DNA from 2 places in the Kitasatospora sp. NPDC006697 genome. Region 2 is predicted to be linked to the other one. Evidence: riboswitches for the same ligand, from Rfam matches in the RefSeq annotation. Region 2 holds a riboswitch; the other holds the start of a gene.
The links. A riboswitch is a leader RNA that binds a small molecule or an ion and turns the genes downstream of it on or off. The one in region 2 is predicted to bind S-adenosylmethionine.
Positions count from the first base shown of each region.

Region 1: another riboswitch for S-adenosylmethionine. It lies ahead of thrC (threonine synthase); the one in region 2 lies ahead of ACFYNO_RS02835 (aminotransferase class V-fold PLP-dependent enzyme).

Region 1 covers NZ_JBIAGU010000010.1:59,995-74,246, reverse strand. Annotated here, with positions in the region: gene ACFYNO_RS16020 (DNA repair helicase XPB) at 1-1,102, shown strand, start outside; gene ACFYNO_RS16015 (hypothetical protein) at 1,118-1,336, opposite strand; gene ACFYNO_RS16010 (HelD family protein) at 1,636-3,705, shown strand; gene ACFYNO_RS16005 (copper homeostasis protein CutC) at 3,747-4,433, opposite strand; gene ACFYNO_RS16000 (hypothetical protein) at 4,524-4,883, opposite strand; gene groL (chaperonin GroEL) at 4,981-6,603, opposite strand; gene ACFYNO_RS15990 (cold-shock protein) at 6,934-7,137, opposite strand; gene ACFYNO_RS15985 (MoaD/ThiS family protein) at 7,674-7,952, opposite strand; gene thrC (threonine synthase) at 8,003-9,295, opposite strand; SAM riboswitch class I at 9,313-9,444, opposite strand; gene ACFYNO_RS15975 (glucosyl-3-phosphoglycerate synthase) at 9,641-10,627, shown strand; gene ACFYNO_RS15970 (trehalose-6-phosphate synthase) at 10,698-12,161, shown strand; gene otsB (trehalose-phosphatase) at 12,137-12,991, opposite strand; gene ACFYNO_RS15960 (DUF3263 domain-containing protein) at 13,022-13,249, opposite strand; gene ACFYNO_RS15955 (extracellular solute-binding protein) at 13,284-14,252, opposite strand, start outside.
Region 2 covers NZ_JBIAGU010000001.1:636,818-651,069, forward strand. Annotated here, with positions in the region: gene ACFYNO_RS02825 (rhomboid family intramembrane serine protease) at 1-96, shown strand, start outside; gene ACFYNO_RS02830 (Lrp/AsnC ligand binding domain-containing protein) at 93-371, shown strand; gene ACFYNO_RS02835 (aminotransferase class V-fold PLP-dependent enzyme) at 405-1,787, opposite strand; SAM riboswitch class IV at 1,839-1,957, opposite strand; gene trpD (anthranilate phosphoribosyltransferase) at 2,020-3,108, opposite strand; gene ACFYNO_RS02845 (hypothetical protein) at 3,248-3,670, opposite strand; gene ACFYNO_RS02850 (heme-copper oxidase subunit III) at 3,982-4,602, shown strand; gene ACFYNO_RS02855 (c-type cytochrome) at 4,745-5,554, shown strand; gene ACFYNO_RS02860 (Rieske 2Fe-2S domain-containing protein) at 5,563-6,645, shown strand; gene ACFYNO_RS02865 (cytochrome bc complex cytochrome b subunit) at 6,642-8,294, shown strand; gene ACFYNO_RS02870 (GntR family transcriptional regulator) at 8,474-8,845, shown strand; gene ACFYNO_RS02875 (Ig-like domain-containing protein) at 8,850-10,079, opposite strand; gene ACFYNO_RS02880 (cytochrome c oxidase subunit 4) at 10,323-10,739, opposite strand; gene ctaD (cytochrome c oxidase subunit I) at 10,739-12,505, opposite strand; gene coxB (cytochrome c oxidase subunit II) at 12,502-13,356, opposite strand; gene ACFYNO_RS02895 (cysteine desulfurase/sulfurtransferase TusA family protein) at 13,706-14,252, shown strand, end outside.

The sequences.
Region 1 (14,252 bases), on a different contig from region 2:
CGGCTGGCGGCTGCGCCCGTACCAGCAGCAGGCGGTGGAGGGCTTCTGGCACGGCGGCAGCGGCGTGGTGGTGCTGCCCTGCGGTGCCGGCAAGACGCTGGTCGGCGCGGCCGCGATGGCCGAGGCCAAGTCGACCACGCTGATCCTGGTCACCAACACCGTCTCGGCCCGGCAGTGGAAGCACGAGCTGGTCAAGCGCACCTCGCTGACCGAGGACGAGATCGGCGAGTACAGCGGGACGAAGAAGGAGATCCGCCCGGTCACCATCGCCACCTACCAGGTGATGACCACCAAGCGGAAGGGCAGCTACGCCCACCTGGAGTTGTTCGACGCCCGCAACTGGGGCCTGGTGGTCTACGACGAGGTGCACCTGCTGCCCGCGCCGGTCTTCAAGTTCACCGCCGACCTGCAGGCCCGCCGCCGCCTCGGCCTGACCGCCACCCTGGTCCGCGAGGACGGCCGGGAAGGCGACGTGTTCAGCCTGATCGGTCCCAAGCGGTTCGACGCGCCGTGGAAGGAGATCGAGGCGCAGGGCTACATCGCGCCCGCCGACTGCTGCGAGGTCCGGGTCACCCTGACCGACTCGGAGCGGCTGGCCTACGCCACCGCCGAGCCGGAGGAGCGCTACCGCTACTGCTCCACCACCGCCACCAAGCAGCGGGTGGTGGAGGCCCTGGTCCGCAAGCACGAGGGCGACCAGACGCTGATCATCGGCCAGTACATCGACCAGCTGGACGAGCTCGGCGAGGCGCTGGACGCCCCGGTGATCAAGGGCGAGACCAGCAACGCCCAGCGCGAGAAGCTCTTCGAGGCCTTCCGCAGCAAGGAGATCAGCGTGCTGGTGGTCTCCAAGGTGGCGAACTTCTCGATCGACCTGCCGGAGGCCACGGTGGCGATCCAGGTCTCCGGGACCTTCGGCTCCCGCCAGGAGGAGGCCCAGCGGCTCGGCCGGGTGCTGCGCCCGAAGGCGGACGGGCACTCGGCGCACTTCTACTCGGTGGTCGCCCGCGACACGGTGGACCAGGACTTCGCGGCGCACCGCCAGCGGTTCCTGGCGGAGCAGGGGTACGCCTATCGGATCATCGACGCGGACGACATCTAGCCAGGGCGTGCCGTCCTAGTACTTGTCGACACCGTCGCGGCCCAGGAAGACCACGCGCGCGGCGGTGCCGAGCAGGATTCCGGTGTTGCGCACCGCCGTGCTCAGCGGGCGGCGCTTGCGGGGCCGGTCGGCCATGGTGGCGCCGGCCGGCTCGGTGGTCGGGTTCTCGGTGCTGGTGCGCGCCCGGGGGGTCTTGGCCGCTGCCGGGGGCGCCGTCAGGTGAACGGTGCTCATGGGATCCACGGTAGGTTTCCGGCCGCCCGGGCACATCACCCCAAAGACCGCACCTTTCGGGACCGAAGTAATCCCCCCGGCTGACGCGACCCTCATACCGGGGCAGGGGTCTCCCCCTAGGCGGCGGCGCCGCGTAATCGGTTGGCCCGCGCACCGTGAGCGGGTCTAAGCTGTCCGGTCTGCCCCCTCGGACCCGTGCTGTCGCGAGGTCCTGGCCGCTCGGCAACCGGCCAGGTCGTCCACCACCGTGAGCTCCACGAGACCGCCGTGCCCGGACGGCACGGCCGGGAAGGTTCGCCGTGCAATCCGCCGCCCCCACCACCACCGACCCCGCCGCCGACCCGCTGCAGCGCGAGCGGGACCACCTGGCCGACTCCCGCGCGGCCCTGCGCGCGATGCGCGAGGACGCCGAGCAGCTGGACATCTCCGACGTGGCCGGCACCTGGGTCACCCAGCAGGTGCTGCACGACCAGATCCAGCGCCGGATCGCCGCCCTGGCCGACCTGCTGCACACCCCGCTCTTCTTCGGCCGGCTGGACTTCCTGCACACGATCGGCGAGGACGTCTCCGAGGGCGCCGGCGGGGACCGGGTCTACATCGGCCGCCGGCACGTGCACGACGCGGGCGGCGACCCGATGGTGATCGACTGGCGGGCCCCGGTCTCCCAGACCTTCTACCAGGCCAGCCGCAAGGAGCCGATGGACATCGCCAAGCGGCGGCGGTTCGGCTACACCGGCGGCGAACTGACCGCCTACGAGGACGAGAACCTCAGCGACCCGGCCGAGCAGGCCACCTCCTCCGCCCTGCTGGCGGCCGAGATCGAGAAGCCCCGTGTCGGCCCGATGCGCGACATCGTCGCCACCATCCAGCCCGAGCAGGACGAGATCGTCCGCGCCGACCTGGGCGGCACGGTCTGCGTGCAGGGCGCCCCGGGCACCGGGAAGACCGCGGTCGGCCTGCACCGGGTCGCCTACCTGCTCTACGCGCACCGGGAGCGGCTGGCCAAGGCCGGCACCCTGGTGATCGGCCCCAACAGCTCCTTCCTCTCCTACATCGAGCAGGTGCTGCCCGCCCTGGGCGAGCTGGAGGTGGCCCAGTCCACCGTGCAGGAGCTGGTCGCGCACGTCGAGGTGCGGGCCGCCGACAGCGCCGAGGCCGCCCGGATCAAGGGCGACGCCCGGCTGGCCGAGGTGCTGCGCCGGGCCGTGCGGGACGGCATCACGCTGCCCACCGAGCCCTGCGTGGTGGTCCGCGGCTCGCGCCGCTGGCGGGTGCCGGCCCACGAGCTGGTGGAGATCATCGAGGAGCTGCGCGGCCGCGACATCCGCTACGGCGCCGCGATGGCCGCGCTGCCGCAGCGGATCGCGCACACCGTGCTGCTGAAGATGGAGCAGGGCGGCGAGGCCCCGGACGACCGGGTGCAGGACGCGGTGGCCCGTTCCCGCGAGGTGAAGGCCGTGGTGAAGGCCTGCTGGCCGGCCGTGGACCCGGCCAAGCTGGTGTTCCGGCTGCTCGGCGACCCGGAGTTCCTGGCCCGCTGCGCGGAGGGCGTGCTGACCCCCGAGGAGCAGGCCGCGATCGCCTGGCCCAAGCCCGGACGCTCCGTCAGGACGGCGCCCTGGACGGCCGCCGACGCGGTGCTGGTGGACGAGGCGGCCGACCTGGTGGAGCGCACCCACTCGCTCGGCCACGTGGTGCTGGACGAGGCCCAGGACCTCTCCCCGATGCAGTACCGCGCGGTCGGGCGGCGCTGCACCACCGGCTCGGCGACGGTGCTCGGCGACCTGGCCCAGGGCACCACCCCGTGGGCCACCGCGAGCTGGCCGGAGGCGCTGCGCCACCTGGGCAAGGACGGCGCCCACGTGGAGGAGCTGACCACCGGCTTCCGGGTGCCCGAGCAGGTGATCTCCTACGCCTCCCGGCTGCTGCCGGCGATCGCCCCCGGGCTGGCCCCGGCCACCTCGATCCGCACCGGGCAGGACGCCCTGACGATCCGTCGGGCCGAGCCCGGCGAGCTGACCGAGGGGGTGCTGCTGGCCTGCCGGGAGGCGCTGGAGCGGGAGGGCTCGACCGGCCTGATCGCGGCCGACGCCCGGCTGCCGGAGCTGGCGGCGGCGCTGGACCGGGCCGGGCTGGCCTATCTCACCCCCGGCACCGAGACCACCGCCGAGGCCCGGCTGACCCTGGTGCCGGCCTCGCTGGCCAAGGGCCTGGAGTACGACTACGTGGTGCTGGACGAGCCGGCCGCCGTGGTGGCTGGCGAGCCGGACCGGCGCACCGGGCTGCGCCGGCTGTACGTGGCGCTGACCCGTGCGGTCTCCGGCCTGACCGTGCTGCACGCCGAGCCGCTGCCGGCCGAGCTGGACTGACCGCGCCGTCCCCGGGACTCCCGGTGGGAGCTCCCGGGGCGTCAGCCGTCGATCAGGGACCGCCAGCGGGCCACCTTGGCCGGGTCCACCGGGGTGCTCCAGCCGTCCTCGCGGACCGCCCCGCCGACGTGGAAGGCGTCGAAGCCCTCGGCCCGCAGCCCGGGCAGGTGCTCCTCGCGCAGGCCGCCGCCGATCAGGATGCGCTGCCGGTAGCCCGGCTCGCCGGCCTTGGCGAGCTCGCCGGCCAGCACCTCGCGCCCGGCGTCCACCCCGGCGGCCGCGCCGGAGGTGAGGAAGGTGTCCAGGCCGGGCAGCTCGGCCACGGCGGCGCGCACGGCGGACCGGTCGGCGCTGTGGTCGATCGCCCGGTGGAAGGTCCAGCGGCAGCCCTCGACGGCCTCGGCGACCGCCCGCACGGCCGGCAGGTCCACCTCGCCCGCGGCGGTGAGGAAGCCGAGGACGAACTCCTCGGCGCCCTCGGCCCGCAGCGCGGCGGCCCGCCGCCGCAGCTCGTCCAGATCGCCCGGGGCGAAGCCGTCCCGGATCCGCAGCATCACCCGCAGCGGCAGGTCGACGGCGGCCCGGATCGCGGCGAAGTCGGCCGCCGAGGGGGTCAGTCCGTCGGCGGCCATGTCGGTGACCAGTTCGAGGCGGTCGGCACCGCCGGACTGCGCGGCCTGGGCATCCTGCGCGGTCAGCGCGATGACTTCGAAAATTGGTCTAGACATATCAGCTACCCTGCCACAACCCGGGTCCCCCCCGCGAGCCCCTGGCACACAAACACCCCCGAACGGCGGCCCGGGGGGAAGACCCTCCCCCTAGACCGGGCCCAGCTCCCCCACCGGCGCCACCACCGCCGCCGTCCGCCCGCAGACCCACTGCGGATCGGGCCCCAACTCCGGCTCCACCGACAGCGCGTGCAGCTCCTCCCCCGCCCGCTCGCAGTCCCCGCAGATCGGCCAGCGCCCGTACTGCTCCAGCAGCCCGTCCTGCACGTCCTGCGCCACCAGCCCGACCACGAACCCCACCCCGCCCGGCCACTGCTCCACCCACCACCGCCGGTGCACCACCGCCTCCTCCACCAGCGAGACCACGGCGGGATCCGTCACCCCCCGCGCGGTCAGATCGGCCAGGATCGCGGCGCGGGCGGTGTGCAGGGCGGTTTCCAGCTCGGTCATCAGGGGTCCTCCAGGAGACGGAACGCCGCGAGGGCGGCCTCCCCTTGGGGAGGCCGCCCTCGCGGACTGCGGAACGGCCGATCCTTCCGACGAAGGATCAGAAGTCCATGTCACCGCCCGGCATGCCGCCGCCGGCGGCCGCGGCGGCCTTCTCCGGCTTGTCGGCGATGACGGCCTCGGTGGTGAGGAAGAGCGCCGCGATGGAGGCGGCGTTCTGCAGCGCGGAGCGGGTGACCTTGGCCGGGTCGATGATGCCCTCGGCGACCAGGTCCACGTACTCGTTGGTCGCGGCGTTCAGGCCGTGGCCGGCGGGCAGGTTGCGGACCTTCTCCACCACGACGCCGCCCTCGAGGCCGGCGTTGGTGGCGATCTGCTTGATCGGGGCCTCGAGCGCGACCTTGACGATGTTGGCGCCGGTGGCCTCGTCGCCCTCGAGCTCCAGCTTGTCGAACGCGACACCGGCCTGCAGCAGGGCCACGCCGCCGCCGGCGACGATGCCCTCCTCGACGGCCGCCTTGGCGTTGCGCACGGCGTCCTCGATGCGGTGCTTGCGCTCCTTGAGCTCGACCTCGGTGGCCGCGCCGGCCTTGATGACGGCCACGCCGCCGGCCAGCTTGGCGAGGCGCTCCTGGAGCTTCTCGCGGTCGTAGTCCGAGTCGCTGTTCTCGATCTCGGCGCGGATCTGGTTGACCCGGCCCGCGACCTGGTCGCTGTCGCCGCCACCGTCGACGATGGTGGTCTCGTCCTTGGTGATGACCACCTTGCGGGCGGTGCCCAGCAGGTCCAGGCCCGCGTTCTCGAGCTTGAGGCCGACCTCCTCGGAGATCACGGTGCCGCCGGTCAGGATGGCGATGTCGCCCAGCATGGCCTTGCGGCGGTCGCCGAAGCCCGGGGCCTTGACGGCGACGGACTTGAAGGTGCCGCGGATCTTGTTGACCACCAGGGTCGACAGGGCCTCGCCCTCGACGTCCTCGGCGATGATCAGCAGCGGCTTGCCGGACTGCATGACCTTCTCCAGCAGCGGGAGCAGGTCCTTGACCGAGCCGATCTTGGAGTTGGCGATCAGGATGTACGGGTCGTCGAACGACGCCTCCATCCGCTCCAGGTCGGTGGCGAAGTAGGCCGAGATGTAGCCCTTGTCGAAGCGCATGCCCTCGGTGAGCTCGAGCTCCAGACCGAAGGTGTTGCTCTCCTCGACGGTGATGACGCCTTCCTTGCCGACCTTGTCCATCGCCTCGGCGATCAGCTCGCCGATCTGGGTGTCGGCGGCGGAGATCGACGCGGTGGCCGCGATCTGCTCCTTGGTCTCGACGTTGCGGGCCTGGGCCAGCAGCTGGTCGGAGACGGCGGAGACGGCCTTCTCGATGCCGCGCTTGAGGGCCATCGGGTTGGCGCCGGCGGCGACGTTGCGCAGACCCTCGCGAACCAGGGCCTGGGCGAGCACGGTGGCGGTGGTGGTGCCGTCACCCGCGACGTCGTCGGTCTTCTTGGCGACCTCCTTGACGAGCTCGGCACCGATCTTCTCGTACGGGTCCTCGAGCTCGATCTCCTTGGCGATCGAGACACCGTCGTTGGTGATCGTGGGGGCGCCCCACTTCTTCTCAAGGACGACGTTGCGGCCCTTGGGGCCCAGCGTCACCTTGACTGCGTCGGCAAGCTGGTTCATGCCGCGCTCAAGGCCGCGGCGAGCTTCCTCGTCAAACGCGATGATCTTGGCCATCGGAAGTGGTCCTCCAGGACACGGTCGACTGCTCGGACCGGGGGCGCCCGCGACGGACGGTCCTGGAGCGCGGGGGTCCTTTCCCCTGCCGCGTCCCGGGACCTCACCGACCCGTTCCGTTTGTCACTCTCAAGCTGTGAGTGCTAACGCCAATGATTAGCACTCCGGTGTGGCGAGTGCAAGCTCCCCGGTCCAACGCGCGCCCGCCGGGGGACCGGGACGGGAAAGCGGCCGAGCCCGCACCCGGCCCCTGACGGGGCGTCGGTGCGGGCTCGGCCGCTTTTGGTCCACCAGCTCGGTGAGAGCCGATAACTCCGAGGGTCGGAAAGGTCAGACCGCCGCGCGGACCATGTCCGCCTGCGGGCCCTTCTGCCCCTGGGAGATCTCGAACTCGACCCGCTGGCCCTCCTCGAGGGTGCGGTAGCCGTCCATCTGGATCGCGCTGTAGTGGACGAACACGTCCGCACCACCGTCGACCGCGATGAAGCCGTAGCCCTTCTCCGCGTTGAACCACTTGACGGTGCCCTGAGCCATTCCGAACTCCCCTAGTGCTGTGCTGGCCCTTCACGCGCCCGCTGGTCGCGGGCCCGGGTCTGGCGGACCATGCCGAAGGTGTCCCCCCGGGGCACGGCCCTGCATACCGCAGCAGCCCGCTCCCAGTTGCCAGTTGGCGTCCCGAGTGCGGACGGATGCGTCGACCGCGGCTGAATGTATCCGGATCGGAGCCCTGAGCAACAGGGCCACTCAGCGCCAAATCAAGCGCCGGGTCAACGGACAGGAAGGGAGGAATACGACAGAGTTCGGCAATTCGCCTCGGACATAGCGGACGAATACCGCGAATTGTCCAAATAATTCTGACGCGTCGCGGACATGGTTCCGCCGCTCACCGGGCAACCATGTCTCAGCGGGCGGGATGTCCGGGCAACCGACAGCCTATGCCCTGCCGCGGTGCGCCATGGACCCGCCCAGGGCGCGACCGGGACACGACCCGGACACGACCTGGAAACGGCGGCGGGGCGCCGCCCGGCCCGATCGGCCGGAAGACGCCCCGCGCAGGCCCTGAGGGGCCGTCAGCAGCCGCCCGCCACGGCGGGGATGATGGAGATGGTCGCGCCGTCCTTCACCTCGGTGGCGAGGCCGGCGTCGAACCGCACGTCGTCGTCGTTGACGTAGACGTTGACGAACCGGCGCAGCGCACCCGTGTCGTCCAGCACCCGGGCGCCGATGCCGGCGTGGTTGCGGTCCAGGTCGGCGATCACCTCGGCCAGGGTGGCGCCCTCCGCGGGCACCTCGGACCGGCCGTCGGTGTAGGGGCGCAGGATGGTGGGGATGCGGACGGTGGCGCTCATCGGTGGCTCTCCTGGTGGTTCGGGGTGATCGGGGGGTGGGGGTGGCGGGCTCAGCCGAGGCCGGCGGCCCGGAAGGAGTCCAGGGTCGGCCGGATGGTCGCGGTCAGGCCGGTGCCGGCCACCGCGTCCAGGGTCTTCAGGCCGTCGCCGGTGTTGATCGCCACGGTCTCCTTCGAGGGGTCCAGCTGCCCGCTCTCGACCAACTTCCTGAGCACGCCGATGGTCACGCCGCCCGCCGTCTCGGCGAACACGCCCTCGGTCCGGGCCAGCAGCTTGATCGCCTCGACCACCTCGGCGTCGGTGACGTCCTCCACCGCACCGCCGGTGCGCCGGGCGATGTCCAGCACGTACGGGCCGTCGGCCGGGTTGCCGATCGCCAGCGACTTGGCGATGGTGTCCGGCTTGACCGGGCGGATCACGTCCCGGCCGTCCTTGAAGGCGGTGGCGACCGGCGAGCAGCCGGTGGCCTGGGCGCCGAAGACCTTGTACGGCCGGTCCTCGACCAGGCCGAGCTTGATCAGCTCCTGCAGGCCCTTGTCGATCTTGGTGAGCTGGGAGCCGGAGGCGATCGGGATGACGATCTGCTCGGGCAGCCGCCAGCCCAGCTGCTCGCAGATCTCGAAGGCCAGGGTCTTGGAGCCCTCGCCGTAGTACGGCCGCAGGTTGACGTTGACGAAGCCCCAGCCCTCGCCGGCCGGATCGCCGATCAGCTCGGAGCAGAACCGGTTCACGTCGTCGTAGTTGCCCTCGATGCCGACCAGGTCACCGCCGTAGACCCCGGCCATGACGATCTTGGGCTGCTCCAGGTCGTGCGGGATGAAGACGCAGGACTTGAAGCCGGCCCGGGCGGCCGCGGCGCCCACCGCGCCGGCCAGGTTGCCGGTGGAGGAGCAGGAGAGGGTGGTGAACTCGAAGGCGCGGGCGGCCTCGATCGCGCAGGCCACCACCCGGTCCTTGAAGGAGTGGGTGGGGTTGCCCGAGTCGTCCTTGATGTGCAGTTGGCCGGTGAAGCCGAGCTCGGCGCCGAGCCGGTCGGCCTTGATCAGCGGGGTCCAGCCCGGGTTCAGGTTCGGCTTGCCCGCGACGTCCGCCGGGACGGGCAGCAGCGGGGCGTAGCGCCAGATCGAGGCCGGCCCGGCCTCGATCCGCTTGCGCAGCTCGGCCGCGTCGTAGCCGCTGTAGTCGTAGGCGATCTCCAGCGGGCCGAAGCACTCCAGACAGGCGAAGCTGGGGCCGAGCGGGAACCTCGTGCCGCACTCGCGACAGGACAGCGCTGCGGCGGGGCCGAGGTCGACGGAGACGGTGTCGTTCGAGGACGCTGCGGCAGGGGTAGCGGTAGCCATGATGGCGGAGGCCTCTCTCCTCATCTTCCCCGTGGCGCGGGCGCGCCACAGGACGGAATTGGCACCTGTCCCGCCGGGGCCCGCGAAGGCCGGTCGAGAAGGTTGCCGGGACGTCAACGGGCCGTTCCCTCAGTCCCTCTGGATGAGCTCTGTGAAGTTGTCGTACGGCTGCGAAGCCGGTGTTCTCCGGCGGTCCACCCCGGTGTGCGAAGGTCTGACCGCAGTACGAAGACTGTAACCGAAGGGGCCGTACCGACCGCCACCCGTCCGCCACCCGAGACGGGACCGACCGCTCAGTGAGCCCAGGACGAGGAGCCAGATTTGCCAGCCGAGCAGAGCCCGGAGCTGCTTCCGGAGGCCGCCAGCTGGTTGCGCCGCAGGTCATGGACCGCGGCCGACCGGCCGCTCGCGGAGGTACTGGCCGCCAAGCGGGCCGCCGGCGCGGCCGGCACGGTGAGCGTGGTACTGCCCGCCCTGGACGAGGAGTCCACGGTCGGCGGGATCGTCGAGGTGATCCACCGGGAGCTGGTCGAGCGGGTGCCGCTGGTGGACGAGCTGGTGGTGGTGGACTCCGGCTCGGCCGACCGGACCGCCGAGGTGGCCGCGGCCGCCGGCGCCCGGGTGGTGCACCGGGACGCCATACTGCCCCGGCTGCCCGCGGTGCCGGGCAAGGGCGAGGTGCTCTGGCGCTCGCTGCTGGCGACCACCGGCGCGATCGTCTGCTTCATCGACGCCGACCTGCGCGAGTTCGACCCGGCCTTCGTCTCCGGGATCGTCGGCCCGCTGCTCACCGACCCCGGGATCGAGCTGGTCAAGGCGATGTACGACCGCCCGCTGGAGGCCGAGGGCGCCGTGGTGCCGGCCGGCGGCGGCCGGGTCACCGAGCTGGTCGCCCGCCCGCTGCTCAACCTGCACTGGCCGCAGCTGGCCGGATTCGTGCAGCCGCTCGGCGGGGAGTACGCCGCCCGCCGCTCGCTGCTGGAGCGGCTGCCGTTCCCGACCGGCTACGGGGTGGAGCTGGGCCTGCTGGTGGACGCGCTGGACCTGGTCGGTCTGGACGCGCTGGCCCAGGTCGACGTCGGGGTCCGGCACCACCGGCACCAGGACAGCCAGGCACTGGGCCGGATGGCCGCCACGATCTACCGCACCGCGCTGGAGCGGCTGGACCGCACCCACCGGCTGAAGGCCGCCGAGGACCTGGCCCGCCCGGTCCTCACCCAGTTCTCCCGCGACCCCCGGACCAGGGAGTTCACCGCCCACGGCCACCCGGTGACGGCCCTGGAGCGCCCTCCGGTGATCGAGCTGCCGGAGTACCGGGAGCACCGTTCCTGACCTCGGACGCCCGGCCGGGTGTGACCAATGTCCGGGTTTGCCGTGCGGTGTACCCGGCAAGGTTGGTCATATGGCCGATCAAACGACCGCACGCATCCTGGTGGCCTCGAACCGGGGCCCGGTCTCCTTCTCCACCGCGGCGGACGGCAGTCTGACGCTGCGGCGCGGGGGCGGCGGACTGGTCTCCGGCCTGTCCGCGATCGACGATCCGAACGCGGTCTGGGTCTGCGCCGCGCTCGGCGACGCCGACCGGGCGGCCGCCCGCAGCGCACCGGACGGGCGCCTGGACCTGGCCGGCTTCGACGTCGGCGGGCAGGCCGTACGGATGCTGGACATCGACCCCGAGGTGTTCGACCAGGCCTACAACGGCGTGGCCAACTCGACCCTCTGGTTCATCCACCACATGCTCTACGACACCCCGACCGCCCCCGCCTTCGACCAGGAGTCGGCCGACCGGTGGGCCGGCTTCCGGGCCTACAACGCGGCCTTCGCCGAGGCGCTGGCCGCCGAGGCCGCGCCGGGCGCGGCGGTGCTGGTGCAGGACTACCACCTCAGCCTGGTGCCCGAGCTGCTCCGGGAGCTCCGCCCCGACCTGCGGATCGGCTACTTCCTGCACATCCCGTGGGCGCCGGCCGACTACTTCCGGCTGCTGCCGGACGAGTGGGCGGTGGCCGTGCTCACCGGCGTGCTGGGCGCCGACCGGGCCGGCTTCCACAGCCGGCGCTGGGCCGAGGCCTTCGCCGACTGCTGCGAGCGGGTGCTGGACGCCACCGTCGACCGGGCCGCGCTCACCGTCGGCTACCGCGGCCGGACCACCCGGCTGGGCGTGCACGCGCTGGGTGCCGACGCCGAGTTCCTGCGCGAGCGGGCACACCGGCCGGACGTCGAGGAGCGGCTGGCCGGGCTGCGCGAGGCCGTCGGCCAAGGGGACTCCGGGCCGCGGAGGACCGTCGTCCGGGTGGACCGCACCGAGCTGAGCAAGAACATCGTCCGCGGCCTGCAGGCCTACCGGCACCTGCTGCGCACCCGCCCCGAATGGCACGACCGGGTGGTGCACATCGCCTTCGCCTACCCCTCCCGGCAGGACCTGGCCGAGTACCGCGAGTACACCGCGGCGGTGCGCCGGCTCAGCGAGGAGATCAACGCCGAGTTCGGCACCGAGCGCTGGCAGCCGCTGATACTCCAGGTCGAGGACGACTTCGCCCGCTCGCTGGCCGCCTACCGGCTGGCCGACGTGGCGCTGGTCAACCCGATCCGGGACGGCATGAACCTGGTCGCCAAGGAGGTCCCGGTGGTCTCCGACGCCGGCTGCGCGCTGGTGCTCTCCCGGGAGGCCGGCGCCTGGGCCGAGCTGGCCGAGGACGCGATCGGGGTCAACCCCTACGACGTGCTGGGCACCGCCGAGGCGCTGCACCGCGCGCTGACCCTGCCGGCCGCCGAGCGCACCGAGCGCACCAAGCGGCTGGCCGCGGCGGCCACCGCACTGCCGCCGCAGCAGTGGTTCCTCGATCAGCTGGCGGCGCTGAGCTCCTGAGCCAGCCGCTCCAGCAGCCCGACCACCCCGGCCGGGCCGGCCACCACCAGGTCGGCCCGGTCGGCCACCTCCCGCACCGGCGCCTCGCCGGTGACCGGCCCGCTGGCCACCAGCAGGCCCGGCAGGCCGTCGGCCCGCAGCCGCTCGACGGCCGCGAAGGCGGCCAGGTCGCCCAGGTCGTCCCCGGCGTAGAGCACGGCCCCGGCCGACCGCTCGGCGATCAGCCCGGTGAGCGCGGCGCCCTTGTCCACGCCCGGCGGGCGCAGCTCGACCACCATCCGGCCGGGCTCCACCGCCAGCCCGTGCGCGGCGGCCAGCCCGGCCAGCGGGCCGCGCAGCAGCTCCAGCGCCGCGTCCGGGTCGGCGGTGCGCCGGGTGTGCACGGCGAGGGAGCGCTCCTTGTCCTCCACCGCGGTGCCCTCGGGCGCGCCGAGCGCGGCGAGCAGCCCGGGCAGCTCGGCGCGGACGGCGGCCACCCCGGGGTGGACGGCGGGCGCGGTCAGCTCGCCGGTGGCGCCGTCCCAGCGCTCGGCGCCGTAGTGGCCGAGCACCACCAGACGGTCCAGCCCGGTCATGGCGGCGAAGCCGCCGAGCCGGACGGCGGCGGCCGCCGGGCGCCCGGTGACCACGGCGAGGGTGCCGATCCGGGGCGCCAGCGCGGCCAGCGCGCCGGCCGCGCCGGGGTGGGCGGCGGCCCGCTCGGGGTCGGCGACGATCGGCGCCAGCGTGCCGTCGAAGTCGAAGGCGAGCAGCGCGCGCCCGGGGTCGGCCAGCAGTGCGGCCAGGCCCGCCCGGCCGGCGGGGGTGGTCGGTTCCAGCACAGTGTCCATGCCGGCCAACCTACCCAGGGCCACCGGACGCTAACGCTCGGCGCGGCGGGCCTCCCGGACCCGGCGCAGCCGGTTCACCAGCACCGGGTCCTGGCGCAGCGCCTCCTCCCGGTCCAGCAGTCCGTTCAGCAGCTGGTAGTACCGGGTGGCGGAGATGCCCAGCTCCTCGCGGACCGCCTGCTCCTTGGCACCCTGGGTGCGCCAGCCGCGGGCCTCCAGGGCCAGCACGGCCCGCTCGCGCTCGGTCAGCTCGCTCATCGGGCCATTGTCACCCGGCGGCGGGCCGGACCGGCTACTGGCCGCGGGCCTTCTTAGAGGCCTCCTCGGCGAACTGCTGCAGCTCGCTCAGCACCGGGGCCGGGTCGCCGGTGGCGGCCTTGCCGACGTCGGTCTTGATCCTGCTGCTGACGGTGTCCCAGGCCGGGTCGCCCAGCGGGTAGAAGCTGGCGGCCGGCAGCGCGTTCAGGAACGGCTCCAGGTCGGTGTGCTTGCCGCTGTGGGTCATGTCGTCCAGGGTGTCCTGGGTGACCGGGAGCAGGTTGTACTGCTCGTCGAAGGCGAGCGTGTTCTCCTTGGTGTAGGCGAAGTTGAGGAAGTCCCGGATCTGCTGGCGGTGGCCGTTGGCGCTGTAGGCCATCATCCAGTCGGCCACGCCGAGGGTGCGGGGCTTGGCCGCCGGGTCCTTGCGGGGGATCGCCGAGGTGCCGTAGTCGATCTTCGCCTGGGTGGCCATCTGGACCAGCGACGGGTGGCCGTTGAGCATCGCCACCTTGCCGGCCACGAAGTCGTTGAAGGCGGTCTTGCGGTCCACCGCGCCGGGGTCCGGGTAGGTGAGGCGGGGGTCCACCAGGTTCTGCTTGAGCCAGCTGAAGGTGTCCTTGTTCTGCTGGCTGTCCAGGATGTAGACGCCGGCGTCGTCGGTCAGCCCGCCGCCGCCGCTCATGGTCCAGATCATCGACTCGCCCTGGGCCTCCTCCGGCCCGAGCGGCAGCCCGTACGGGATGACCCCGGGCACCTTGGCCTTGATCAGCGCGGCGTCCGCCTTGAGGTCGGCCCAGCTGGCCGGCGGCTGGCTGATCCCGGCCTTGGCGAAGATCGCCTTGTTGTAGAAGAAGGTCCGCGAGGAGGAGACGAACGGGATGCCGTACTGGGTGCCCAGCACCTCGCCGGCCCGGTTGAAGACGTCCAGGAAGTTCGCCTCGGTGTCCATCGAGAGCACGTCTCGGGCCGGGTAGAGCTGGTTGGCCGCGACCTTGTCGGC
Region 2 (14,252 bases):
GTGATCGGCTTCGCGGCCGGCTTCCTCGCCCTCTGGGTCGGGACCCGGCGGGCCGGATACCCTGATCCCGTCCCCAATCCAGGAGCCTCCCAGTGATCACTGCCATCGTGCTCGTCAAGTCCAGCGTCGACCGGATCCCCGAGATCGCCGAGGCCATCGCGGCCATCGAAGGGGTGAGCGAGGTGTACTCGGTGACCGGCGGCTACGACCTGGTCGCGATGGTGCGGGTGCGCCGCCACGAGGACCTGGCCGAGATCATCCCCGGCCGGCTGAACAAGGTCCCGGGCGTCGCCTCGACCGAGACCCACATCGCCTTCCGCACCTACTCCCAGCACGACCTGGAGGCGGCCTTCGCGATCGGCCTGGAGTAGCGGCCCTGGAGTAGCGGCGGGGCCGATCCACCGTCAGCGGCGGGTGTCCGCCACGCAGCGGCCGCCCTCGTTGCGGTAGCTCCAGCGGGCCCCGTCGGTGACCAGCTCGCGCACCGCGGCCAGGAAGCGGTCCACGTGCTCCAGCGGGGTCCCGGCGCCGAAGCTGACCCGGATCGCGTTCAGGCTGCGCTCCCCCGGCAGCGAGGGCTCCGGCGCCCCGCACTCGGAGGGCGCGGCCTCCTCGCCGCCGAGCAGGGTGCGGACCAGCGGGTGCGCGCAGAACAGCCCGTCCCGCACGCCGATCCCGTACTCGGCGGAGAGCGCCGCCGAGAAGTGCGAGCTGTTCCAGCCGCGCACCACGAAGGAGAGCACGCCGACCCGCGCCGAGCCCGCCCCGAACAGGTTGAGCACCCGCACCTCGGGGATCGCGGCCAGGCCCTCGGTCAGCCGCTCGACCAGCCGCTCCTCGCGCTCGCGCAGTGCCTCCCAGCCGGCCTCGGTGAGCGCCCGGCAGGCCGAGGCGATCGCGTAGGCGCCGATGACGTTCGGGGAGCCGGCCTCGTGCCGGGCCGGGCCGCGGTGCCACTCGACCGCCACCGAGCCGTCCTCCTGCCGGGCCACGGTGCGCGAGGCACCGCCGCCGGCCAGGTAGGGCTCGGCCGCGTCCAACCAGTCCGCGCGGCCGGCCAGCACCCCGGCGCCGAACGGGGCGTAGAGCTTGTGGCCGGAGAAGGCGATCCAGTCCACGTCCAGCTCGCGGACCGAGATCCGGTGGTGCGGGGCGAGCTGGGCGGCGTCCACCACGACCCGGGCACCGTGCCGGTGCGCGGTCTCGGTCAGCTCGGCGATCGGCCAGAGCTCGCCGGTCACGTTGGAGGCGCCGGTGACACAGAGCAGCCGCGGGCCCTGCGGGCAGTCGGCCAGCGCGGCGTCCAGGGCCGCCACCGCCTCGGCGTGCGAGCGCGGCGCGCGCAGGTAGCTGACGGAGAGTCCGGCGTGCTGCCAGGGCAGCAGCGAGGCGTGGTGCTCGGTCTCGAAGGCGAACACCCGGGTGCCGGCCGGAACGGCGGCGGCCAGCAGGTTGAGCGAGTCGGTGGTGGCCCGGGTGAAGACCACCTGGTCGCCCTCGCGCAGGTCGAGGAAGTCGGTGACGGCCTGCCGGCTCTGCTCGTACAGGTCGGTGGAGAGCTGCGAGAGGTAGCCGGCGCCGCGGTGCACGCTGCCGTAGTACGGCGCGTAGGCGGCGACATCCTCCCAGACCCGGCGCAGCGCCGGGGCGCTGGCCGCGTAGTCCAGGGCCGCGTAGCCGACCTTCTCGCCGGAGACCAGCGGCACCTCGACCTCGGCGCCCAGGACGGGCAGCGGCTCCGCGAGGCCGACAGGGGCGGGGGCGGTGAAAGCAGTGGTGGACGACATCGGGACGCACTCCTCCAGGGGTCAGGGACCCCGGGGTGCGAAAAGTCCGGTGGTCCGCGCTTGCCCGGCGGACGTCTGCCGCCTGGCCCGGTCTTCACCCAGGGCACCCCGCCACGGACGGAGGGTTGCCGGACAGCAAGCTGGGGCTCGTCGCGCTGTCACTCATGACCTGGGCCAGACTCTAGGCAGCCGCCCGAAGCGTGGTCAAATGCCGTTCCACCATTCGGACCGGTTACCGCATGGTGGCAGCCCGCATGGTGGCGCCCGCCCAGCGCTCCAGCAGCTCGGCGGCGGCGCCGGAGTCCAGCGCGGCGGCGGTCCGCTTCATCGCGGCGGCCAGTTGCTCGGTCAGCGGCGCGTCGGTCGGCTCCAGCGCGACCAGCGCGGCGGCCGAGTTGAGCACCACCGCGTCGCGCACCGGCCCGTGCTCCCCGCCCAGCACCCGGCGGGCCACCGCCGCGTTGTACTCGGGGTCGCCGCCGCGCAGCGCCTCGATGCCGACCAGTTCGATGCCCAGCTCGCGCGGGTCCAGCACGGTCTCGGTGACCTGGCCGTCGCGCACCACCCAGACCCGCGAGGTGGTGGAGATGGTGAGCTCGTCCAGCCCGTCGTCGCCGCGGAAGACCAGGGCGCTGGCGCCCCGCTCGGCCAGCACCCCGGCGATCAGCCCGGCCAGCCGGGTGTCGAAGCATCCCACGGCGTGGGCGGTGACCCGGGCCGGGTTGGTCAGCGGCCCGAGGATGTTGAAGGCGGTCGGCACCCCGAGGTCGCGCCGGGCCTCGGCGGTGTGCCGCATCGAGGGATGGAAGAGGGCGGCGAAGCAGAAGGTGAGGCCGACCTCCTCGGCCACCTCGGCGACCCGGGCCGGCGTCAGGTCGAGCCGCACGCCCAGCTTCTCCAGCACGTCCGAGGAGCCGCTGGCGGAGGAGGCGGCCCGGTTGCCGTGCTTGACCACCTTGGCGCCGGCCGCGGCCGCGACGATCGCCGACATGGTGGAGATGTTGACGGTCTTGGCCCGGTCGCCGCCGGTGCCGACGATGTCCACCGCCGGGCCGGGGACCTCCAGCGGCCGGGCGTGCCGGTACATCGTCTCGACCAGGCCGGTGATCTCGTCCACCGTCTCGCCCTTGGCGCGCAGCGCGATCACGAAGCCGGCCACCTGCGCGGGGCTGGCCTCGCCGCTCATGATCCGGTCCATCGCCCAGGCACTGGCGGCCCGGTCCAGGTCGGTCCCGGCGAGCAGCGCGGAGAGCACGTCGGGCCAGGTGCGGCTCACCTGCGCGGGGACCTCGCCGCCGTTCACAGGGTTCTCGTTCACCATGGCCGACTCTCCAGTTGCGCCGTTGTGGAAGGACCCGGCCAGCGTAGCGAGCGCGGAAGGGCCGCCGTCCGCAGGACGGCGGCCCTTCTCTCCTGTTGAGACGGTGCCCGGGCCGCGGCCCGGGCACCGTCCGCGGAGGTCAGCGCGCCAGCTGGCGGGCCCCGACCCGGGCCCGCAGCAGGGTGGCGGCGGCCTCGGCCAGCGCCACCGGGTCGACCGGCTGCGAGATCGCCGCGTCGGCCCGGCTCCAGGCGGCCAGCCAGCTGTCCTGCGGACGGCCGATCAGGACCAGCACCGGCGGGCAGCCGTAGATCTCGTCCTTCACCTGCCGGGCCAGCCCCAGGCCGCCGGCCGGCACCGCCTCGCCGTCCAGGATGCAGAGGTCCACCCCGCCGCGCTCCAGCGCCCGGAGCACCGCCGGGGTGGTGGCGCACTCCAGGTACTCCACCTCCGGGAGGTCGGCGGCGGGCCGCCGGCCGAGGGCCGAGAGCACCTGCGCCCGGGTGTTGCGGTCGTCGCTGTAGACGAGGACGGTGAGCGCCTCGCCGCTGCTGTGCGTCATCGGACCTGCTCCCAAGTGTCAGACGAATGTGATCCAGACCACGTCCACCACCTCCGGATGCTACTCCCGATCACCCGTCCCGGTGAGCGTCCGGCACGAGATCGCTGCCGACCGATGCGATCCGGCCGCGCCCGAGCGGCTGAGCCGGCGTCACCCGCGCGGGCGAGGGGACGTCAGCGGGCCGTGCTGACGGGCCGTCCGGGGCCACCGGGACCGGCAAACCCGCTGGTGCAGCCATCCGGGCATACCGCACGCACCGGACACTCCGAGGAAGACCCCCCGACGTGAAGACGGAATAAGGGACCGACATAATGTCGGTCGTGGCGACAGCAACAGCAACAGAAACCGGGCACGCGCATGGATCGGTCAACCGACCGAACATGACCAGCGTCGGAACCATCGTCTGGCTGAGTTCCGAGCTGATGTTCTTCGCGGCCCTCTTCGCGATGTACTTCACGGCACGCTCCGTGAAGGGACCAGACTTCTGGGCCGAGAAGGCGCATGCCCTCAACGTCCCCTTCTCCTCCGTGAACACCACGATCCTGGTGCTCTCCTCGCTCACCTGCCAGCTCGGCGTCTTCGCCGCCGAGCGCGGTGACGTCAAGAAGCTCCGCTCGTGGTTCTCCATCACCTTCGTGATGGGCGCGATCTTCATCGGCGGCCAGATCTACGAGTACACCTCGCTGGTGAAGAAGGACCACCTCTCGTTGTCCTCCGACCCGTACGGCACGGTGTTCTACCTGACCACCGGCTTCCACGGGCTCCACGTGACGGGCGGTCTGATCGCCTTCCTGCTGGTGCTGGGGCGGACCTACGCCGCCAAGCGGTTCACGCATGAGCAGGCCACCGCGGCGATCGTCGTGTCGTACTACTGGCACTTCGTCGACGTGGTCTGGATCGGCCTGTTCGCGACCATCTACCTGATCAAGTAGCCGATCAGGTCGCTGGCTCGCCGGCCGGACCCGCCCGCCCCCGCGGCGCCGGGTCCTTTGCCCGTGCCCTATGCCCCCTGCCGGTGCCGACACCGACACCGGGCCACCACCAGACGACCAGATCCTGACACCGGGGTAATCCGTGAAAAAGCTCTCCGCACGACGGCGCCACCCACTGGCCGCGCTCGTCGTCCTACTCTTCGCCCTCGTGGCCTCCGGGGGGCTGTACGCCGCGTTCGCGCCCACCGAGCAGGCGCAGGCCGACAGCTCCGCGCAGTCGCTTGAGATCGACGAGGGCAAGCGCCTCTTCGCCGTCGGCTGCTCCTCCTGCCACGGCCTGAACGGCGAGGGCTCCAGCCTGGGCCCGAGCCTGGTCGGTGTGGGTTCCGCCGCGGTCGACTTCCAGGTCGGCACCGGCCGGATGCCGGCGCAGCAGCCCGGCGCGCAGGTGCCGAAGAAGCAGAACATCTACAACCAGTCGGAGATCGACCAGCTGGCCGCCTTCGTCGCCTCGCTGGGCCCCGGCCCGGTGACCCCGACCAAGGACCAGTACACCTCGACGGAGACGGACGCCATCGCCAAGGGCGGTGAGCTGTTCCGGACCAACTGCTCCCAGTGCCACAACTTCGCCGGTGCGGGCGGTGCGCTGACGCAGGGCAAGTTCGCCCCGTCGCTGGAGAACGTCGACCCGAAGCACATCTACGAGGCCATGCAGACCGGCCCGCAGAACATGCCCTCCTTCCCGGACAGCACCATGCCGGAGAAGCAGAAGCAGGAGATCGTGGCCTTCGTCCGCTACCAGGCGAACGAGGCGCCCAACCCCGGCGGTCTGTCGCTCGGCAGCCTCGGTCCGGTCACCGAAGGCCTGTTCGGTTGGATCTTCGGCCTCGGCGTCCTGATCGCCGTCGCGATCTGGGTCGCCGCCCACACCACCAAGGCCAAGAAGTCATGAGCCACGACATGTCTGACGACAAGCTGCCGACGGCGCACGACGCCGTCCACGGCCACGGCGAGGTCGCCGTCGCCGACAACCCGTTCGCGGACCCGGGGCTGCCGCCCCACGAGCCGCGCCGCACCGACATCGACGAGCGCGCCGCCAAGCGCGCCGAGCGGCAGGTGTCGCTGCTCTTCGTCGTCTCGATGCTCGCCACGATCGGCTTCATCGCCTCCTACGTGGCCATCGACGCGGACAAGATCGTCTACATCTTCCCGCTGGGCCACATCAGCGCGCTGAACTTCGCGCTGGGCATGACCCTGGGCATCGCGCTCTTCTGCATCGGCGCCGGCGCCGTGCACTGGGCCCGCACCCTGATGTCGGACGTCGAGCTCCCCGCCGAGCGGCACGCCATCGAGGCCGACGACGAGGTCCGCGCGGACGTCATCGAGCAGTTCAAGACGGGTGCCGCGGAGTCCGGCTTCGGCCGCCGCAAGATGATCCGCAACACCATGATCGGCTCGATGGCCCTGGTGCCGCTCGCCGGCGTCGTGCTGCTGCGCGACCTCGGCCCGCTGCCCGAGAAGAAGCTGGACAGCACGGGCTGGAAGGAGGCGACCCCGGACGCGCCGATCCGCCTGGTGAACATGAACACCAACGAGCCGATGATGGCCTCGGACATCGCGGTCGGCTCGCTGACCTTCGCCAAGCCCGGCCCGTCCGCCTCCCGCCCGGGCGGTCTCCAGGAGTCCGACGAGGACTTCCAGGAGGCGATCGCCAAGGACGCGCTGATGCTCATCCGCATCCAGCCGGAGGACATCAAGGACGACAAGTCCAAGGCCCTGGGCTTCGAGGGCGTGCTCGCCTACTCCAAGATCTGCACCCACGTCGGTTGCCCGATCTCGCTGTACGAGCAGCAGACCCACCACGCGCTCTGCCCGTGCCACCAGTCGACCTTCGACCTCTCGGACGGCGCCCGCGTCATCTTCGGCCCGGCCGGCCACCCGCTGCCGCAGCTGAAGATCACCACCGATGCCTCGGGCTACCTGATCGCCACCCAGGACTTCGCCAAGCCCGTCGGCCCGAGCTTCTGGGAGCGCAGCGCATGAGTTCCTCGACCAGCGCCAAGCAGGCCGCTCCGGCCAGCACCCGCGCCAAGCCCGCGAACAAGGCCGAGGCCGCCGCGGACTACCTGGACGGTCGGCTGGGGATCTACTCCCTGGCCAAGGCCAACCTGCGGAAGATCTTCCCGGACCACTGGTCCTTCATGCTCGGTGAGATCTGCCTCTACACCTTCATCATCATCATCCTGACGGGCGTCTACCTGACGCTCTTCTTCAAGCCGAGCATGGGCGAGGTCGTCTACAACGGCTCCTACGCCCCGCTCAACGGCATCCACATGTCGGAGGCCTACGCCTCGACGCTGAACATCAGCTTCGAGGTCCGCGGCGGTCTGCTGATCCGTCAGATCCACCACTGGGCCGCCATCGTCTTCGTCGCCGCGATGTTCGTGCACATGATGCGCGTCTTCTTCACCGGCGCGTTCCGCAAGCCCCGCGAGATCAACTGGATCTTCGGCTTCCTGCTGCTCTTCCTGGGCTTCTTCGACGGCTTCCTGGGCTACTCGCTCCCGGACGACCTGCTCTCCGGCACCGGTATCCGGTTCATGGAGGGCGCCATCCTGGCGGTGCCGCTGGTCGGCACCTACATCTCGATGTTCCTGTTCGGCGGCGAGTTCCCCGGCACCGACATCGTGCCGCGGTTCTTCACCATCCACGTGCTGCTGATCCCGGGCGTCATGCTCGGCCTGCTGGTGGCGCACCTGATCCTGGTCTTCTACCACAAGCACACCCAGTGGGCGGGCCCGGGCCGGACCGAGAAGAACGTCGTCGGCATGCCGCTGATGCCGGTCTACATGGCGAAGGCGGGCGGCTTCTTCTTCCTGGTCTTCGGCATCATCGCGGCGATGTCCGCGATCGCCTCGGTCAACCCGGTCTGGGCCTACGGCCCGTACCGTCCGGACCAGGTCTCCACCGACGCCCAGCCCGACTGGTACATGGGCTTCGCCGAGGGCCTGATCCGCGTCATGCCGGGCTGGGAGATCCGCGCCTGGGGCCACACGCTCAACCTGGGCGTGTTCATCCCGCTGATGCTCTTCCCGCTGGTGCTGGTCGCCATCGCGGTCTACCCGTTCATCGAGAGCTGGATCACCGGCGACAAGCGCGAGCACCACATCCTGGACCGCCCGCGCAACGCCCCGGTCCGCACCGCCCTCGGTGCCGCCTGGATCAGCCTGTACCTGGTGCTGCTCTCCGGCGGTGGCAACGACCTGATCGCGACCCACTTCCACCTCTCGCTGAACGACATCACCTACTTCGTGCGCGTCGGCTCGTTCGTCGTCCCGGTGATCACCTACTTCGTCACCAAGCGCTGGTGCCTCGGCCTCCAGCGCCGGGACAAGGAGAAGGTGCTGCACGGCCGCGAGACCGGTGTCATCAAGCGGCTGCCGCACGGTGAGTTCGTCGAGGTGCACGCCCAGCTCGACCAGACCCAGCTGCACAAGCTCACGGCCCACGAGCAGTACGAGCCGCTGGAGCTGCCGGCCGAGACGGACGAGAACGGCGTCGCCCGCAAGGTCGGCCTGCTGACCAAGACCCGGGCCAAGCTCTCCGAGAGCTACTTCGGCGAGGGGAACCAGATCCCCAAGCCGACCGTCGAGGAGCACGAGGAGATCACCAGCGGCCACGGCCACCACTGATCCCCCCAGCGTCAGCCACCTGAGGGCCCCCGCCCGGCTTCGGCCGGGCGGGGGCCCTTGGCGTACCCCCTCCGCGGGCCCGGGCCCCGGCATGATCCCGCTGTCATATTCCGCCGGCCCCGGCTGGGTGCAGAATATGGTGACGCCCCGTCAGCCCCCTCCGTGAGGAGCCGCAGCAAGTGCAGCTGAGCATCGACCACGCCGGCCCCACTCCCCCGTACGAGCAGTTGCGCTCGCAGATCGCCGAGCAGGCCAGGACCGGCGATCTGCCGGCCGGGCTGAAGCTGCCGACGGTGCGGGCGCTGGCCGAGCAGCTCGGCCTGGCCGCCAACACGGTGGCCCGGGCCTACCGCGAGCTGGAGGCGGACGGCGTGGTGGAGACGCACGGGCGGCGCGGCACCCTGGTGGCAGCCGTGGGCGACACCGCGCACCGGCTGGCGGCCGCCGCAGCCACCGAGTTCGCCGACCGGGCGCACCGCCTGGGCCTGAGCCGCGACGAGGCCCAGGCGGCCCTGTCGGGCGCGCTGGACCTCGTCTACCGGAACGGCTGACCGGCTACTGCACCTGCGGCTTCAGGGTGGCCGCCGCCTGGGCCGCCGCGGGCGGCGCCTCGGTGCTGACCGGATGGCCCAGCGCGCTGCCCTTCTGCCAGTCCTCCCAGCTGAGGTTCCAGTCGCCGAAGCCGTTGCCGAACGGCTCCATCTGGTGCCCGTGGCTGTTGACCACCTGGACGATGTCGCCGACCCGGGTCTGCTCGTAGAACCACTTGGCGTTGTCGGTGCTCATCCCGGTACAGCCGTGGCTGACGTTGTCCACGCCCTGGGAGGCCACCGACCAGGGCGCGGCGTGCACGTACTCGCCGCTCCAGGTCACCCGGGTGGCCCATTCGACCTTGAGGTCGTAGGCATCGCTGGAGCCCTGGGCGATGCCGATGGTCTCGCTCTTCATCTGCACCGAGCGCTCCTGGCCGAGCACCACCTTGATCCCGTTGCGGGTGTCGAAGCCGGGCTTGCCGGTGGTCACCGGCATGGTGCTGACCACCTCGCCGTTGCGCTTGAAGGTCAGCTGGTCGGCGGCGGCGTCCACGATCGCCTCCACCCGGTCGCCGGTGGTGAAGGAGAGGCCGGAGGAGGGGCCGCCGTACAGGCCGGCTCCGTCGATCGCGGTGCCCTGGCCGTCCCAGCCGAGCTTCACCCTGGTGCCGGCCGGCCAGTAGTCCTTCGGCCGGAAGTGCAGGTTCTTGCCGTCCACCCAGTACCAGCCGCCGGTCACCGCGGGCGTGGAGGAGACCGTGAGGGCCTTCTCCACCCGCTGCCGGGCCGCCGGGTCGCTGACCGGCTCGGAGAGCTGTGCGGTGAGCGGCTCGCCCACCCCGTAGGTCTCCCGGCCCAGGTCCGGGCCGAGGGTGACGGTGAGCAGGTGGTCGGCCTGCTTGGTGGTGAACTCGGCGGTGGTCTCGCCCCGGCCGCCGTGCCCGTCGGCGGCGGCGATCCGGGCGGTGTAGCGGGTCGCCGGGACCAGCGGGGCGGTGCTGTGCCAGCCGTGGCCGTCGGTGTCCAGCGCGCCGGCCACCTGCCGCCCGCCCGGTCCGCTGAGCACCACGTCGGTCACCGTGCCGCCGCCCTGCGCGGTGACGGTGAACGGCTGCCCCGGGTCTGCGTCGGGCGCCGCCGAGGTGTGCACCAGCCGGGCCGCGTCCACCGCGTGCGGCGGGGCCACCGCGTGGCCGCCCGAGCCGCCGGAGCAGGCCGCGAGCGGCGCCGCCAGCAGCGGGGTGAGGGCCAACCAGGCCGCTCCCCGGCGGCTGCGTGCCCGTGTGCTCCCCCGGTCTCCTGCCCATCTGACGGCCACCGGATCCTCCTGAGGTTCGGACGATGCATCAGATCGTAGGAACATCTCCGCACCTGGTCGGGGTCCACGCACGCCGCTGCGGCCGGCCGGGTGAAGTCACCACCGGGTCGGCCCAACAAAAGAGGCGGGACCCCTCCGAAGAGGGGTCCCGCCCGGTGCGCGCGGGGCGCAGAACCGTTACTGGTTCTGGTTCTCGCCGCGGTAGAACTCGAAGACCCAGCCGTACAGGCCGATCAGGATCACCGGCACGGCCCAGAACATCAGCCACCAGCCGAAGATGACACCGCAGAAGGCCAGCGCGCCGCCGATCGCCAGCGAGAGCGGCTGCCAGCTGTGCGGGGCGAAGAAGCCCATCTCACCGGCGTCGTCCGAGACCTCGGCCTCGGGGTTGTCGCCGGCACCCTGGTCCACCCGGCGGGCCGTGAAGCCCAGGTAGAAGGCGATGAAGGCGCAGAGCCCGAACGCCAGGAAGAGCGCCGTGGTGCCGGCCGGCTCGATCCCGTGCGAGGAGTGGGTCGTCCACAGCCCGTAGGTGATCGCCATGATCAGCGCGAAGGCGGAGAGCCCCGCGAAGATCTTGCCCTGTTCCTTCATCAGGCGTCGCCCTTCTTCTTGCCGCCGTCGTACTCGGCCGGGATGACGCCCTCGAGGTGCTTGGCCGTGTGGCCGTGCAGCTCGATGTAGTCCAGCTGGGCGATGTCCGGGTGGTGCAGGTCGAAGGCCGGGGATTCCGAGCGGATCCGCGGCAGGGTGAGGAAGTTGTGCCGCGGCGGCGGGCAGGAGGTCGCCCACTCCAGCGAGCGGCCGTAACCCCACGGGTCGTCGACCTCGACCTTCTCGCCGTACTTGGCGGTCTTCCAGACGTTGTAGAGGAACGGCAGGATCGACAGGCCGAGCAGGAACGAACCGATGGTCGAGACGGTGTTGAGGGTGGTGAAGCCGTCCGAGGCCAGGTAGTCGGCGTAGCGGCGGGGCATGCCCTCGGCGCCGAGCCAGTGCTGGACCAGGAAGGTGCTGTGGAAGCCGATGAACAGCGTCCAGAAGGTGATCTTGCCGAGCCGCTCGTCCAGCATCTTGCCGGTCATCTTCGGCCACCAGAAGTGGAAGCCGGCGAACATCGCGAAGACGACGGTGCCGAACACCACGTAGTGGAAGTGGGCGACGACGAAGTACGAGTCCGAGACGTGGAAGTCGATCGGCGGGGCGGCCAGCAGGACACCGGTCAGACCGCCGAAGAGGAAGGTCACCAGGAAGCCGACCGTCCAGAGCATCGGGGTCTCGAAGCTCAGCGAGCCCTTCCACATGGTGCCGACCCAGTTGAAGAACTTCACACCGGTCGGGACCGCGATCAGGAAGGTCATGAAGGAGAAGAACGGCAGCAGCACCTGGCCGGTGACGTACATGTGGTGGGCCCACACCGTCACGGAGAGGCCGGCGATGCCGATCGTCGCGGCGATCAGGCCGGAGTAGCCGAACATCGGCTTGCGGCTGAAGACCGGGATGATCTCCGACACGATGCCGAAGAACGGCAGCGCGATGATGTACACCTCGGGGTGGCCGAAGAACCAGAAGAGGTGCTGCCAGAGCAGTGCCCCGCCGTTGGCCGGATCGAACACGTGGGCGCCGAACTTGCGGTCCACCTCGAGGGCGAAGAGCGCGGCGGCGAGCACCGGGAAGGCCAGCAGCACCAGCACGGCGGTCAGCAGGACGTTCCAGACGAAGATCGACATCCGGAACATCGTCATGCCGGGCGCGCGCATGCAGATGATGGTGGTGATGAAGTTGACCGCACCGAGGATGGTGCCGAAGCCGGAGAAGGCCAGACCCATGATCCACATGTCGCCGCCGACGCCGGGCGAGTGGATCGCGTCGGAGAGCGGCGAGTAGGCGAACCAGCCGAAGTCGGCGGCGCCCTGCGGGGTGAGGAAGCCGCCGACCGCGATCAGCGAGCCGAACAGGTAGAGCCAGTAGGCGAACATGTTCAGACGCGGGAAGGCCACGTCGGGGGCGCCGATCTGGAGCGGCATGATCCAGTTCGCGAAGCCCGCGAAGAGCGGGGTCGCGAACATCAGCAGCATGATCGTGCCGTGCATGGTGAAGGCCTGGTTGAACTGCTCGTTCGACAGGATCTGGGTCCCGGGACGAGCCAGCTCGGCGCGCATCACCAGCGCGAGGATGCCACCGATCAGGAAGAACGCGAACGAGGTACCGAGGTACATCGTGCCGATCGTCTTGTGGTCGGTGGTGGTCAGCCACTTGATGATGGTGGCGCCGGGCGTGCGGGTCCGCTTGGTCCCGCCGGCCGCGACGGAGCCCCCATGCGCCCCGCCGGCCGCGGCGGGTTCGTTGAGGATGGTCACTTCGCTTCACTTCCCATGCTGATGACGCCCGAAGGCACCGCGCCGCCCTGGCCCTGGGCGCGCAGGTCCTGCAGGTGCTTCACGTAGTCGTCGTGCGAGACGACCTTCACCTTGAAGAGCATCCGGGAGTGGTCGACGCCGCAGAGCTCCGCGCACTTGCCGTCGAAGGTGCCGATGACGGTCGGGGTGACCTCGAACCGGTTCACCACACCCGGCACCACGTCCATCTTCATCATGAAGTTGACGGGCCAGAAGTCGTGGATCACGTCGCGCGAGGTCAGCCGGAACTGCACCGACTCGTTGACGGGCAGCCAGAGCGTCGGCATGTCCTTGGGGGTGCCCACGTCGTAGGCGGCCACCTGGCTGTTGGGGTCGGGGGTCTCGGTGTTCTCGTAGTTGAACGCCCAGCTCCACTGGAAGCCGACCACGTTGACGTAGTGCTGCGGCTTCGCCGATACCTGGGTCAGCTTCGTCTCGTCGCGGGCGACGAAGTAGAAGAGGACCGAGACGATGACGATGGGGACCGCGGTGTACAGCGCCTCGATGGGCACGTTGTACCGGGTCTGCGGAGGGATCTCGATGCCGGTGCGGCTGCGCCGGTGGAAGATCACGCTCCAGATGATCAGACCCCACATCAGAACGCCGACCACCAGCGCCGCGATCCACGAGCCCTGCCACATCTGCAGGACGAGGTGACCGTCCTTGGTGACGGGGCTGGGGAGGCCAAGCCTGGGCAGGTCATTGGCCGAGCAGCCGGTAGCGGTCGCGATGACGAGGCCCAGTGCCAGCGCCTGAGGCAGCTTCCGCCGCATCGTGCGCCGCGGCGAGCGGTCGGAGCCGTTGGGACTCACGTAGCGCCTTCCCGAAGTCTCGCCCGCTGCGCGCCGCCCCCGGGAGTACTGTTGCCTCCCCGGCGACCCGTCCACGGGCACGGTTTGAATGCTTATGCGGGCCAAACCCTACTCCAGCCTTATGCGGACCTGACGAGCAGGTCCCGGTAACGCGCCGCCCGGCTACCCGATCAGCCGCCGCAAGGACGGACTCCCAGGTCACGACGGTCTTTCGGGCCCGGTACACCCGATCGAGTGAGGGCATTGAGACGACCGGGTGACGACCCGTCGGGAGGGGATGAAACGGACATAATCGACCGGGTTGTGAAGATCGACTGACGGGTTGTGGGGCCGGGATACCGTGTCGGGTGTGCCGTCAAACGAGAGCGCCTACTTCGACGCCGCCTCCACCGCCCCGCTGCACCCCGCCGCCCGCCAGGCGCTGACCGCCGCGCTGGACCAGGGCTGGGCGGACCCGGCCCGGCTCTACCGGGCCGGCCGGCAGGCCCGGATGCTGCTGGACGCGGCCCGGGAGACCGTCGCCGGGGTGCTCGGCGCCCGGCCGGACGAGGTCTCCTTCACCTCCGGCGGCACCCAGGCGGTGCAGATCGGCATGCTCGGCGCCCTGCGCGGGCGCCGCCGGACGGGCCGTCACCTGGTGCACTCCGCGGTGGAGCACTCCAGTGTGCTGCACACCGCCGAGTGGCACGAGGCGGACGGCGGCGAGGCCACCGCCGTACCGGTGGACCGGCTCGGCCGGGTCGACCCCGCGCAGTTCGCCGCCGCCCTCCGGCCCGACACCGCGCTGGCGGTGCTGCAGTCCGCCAACCACGAGGTCGGCACGGTGCAGCCGGTCGCCGAGACCGCCGAACTGCTCGGCGGCGTCCCCCTGCTGGTGGACGCGGCGCAGACCGCGG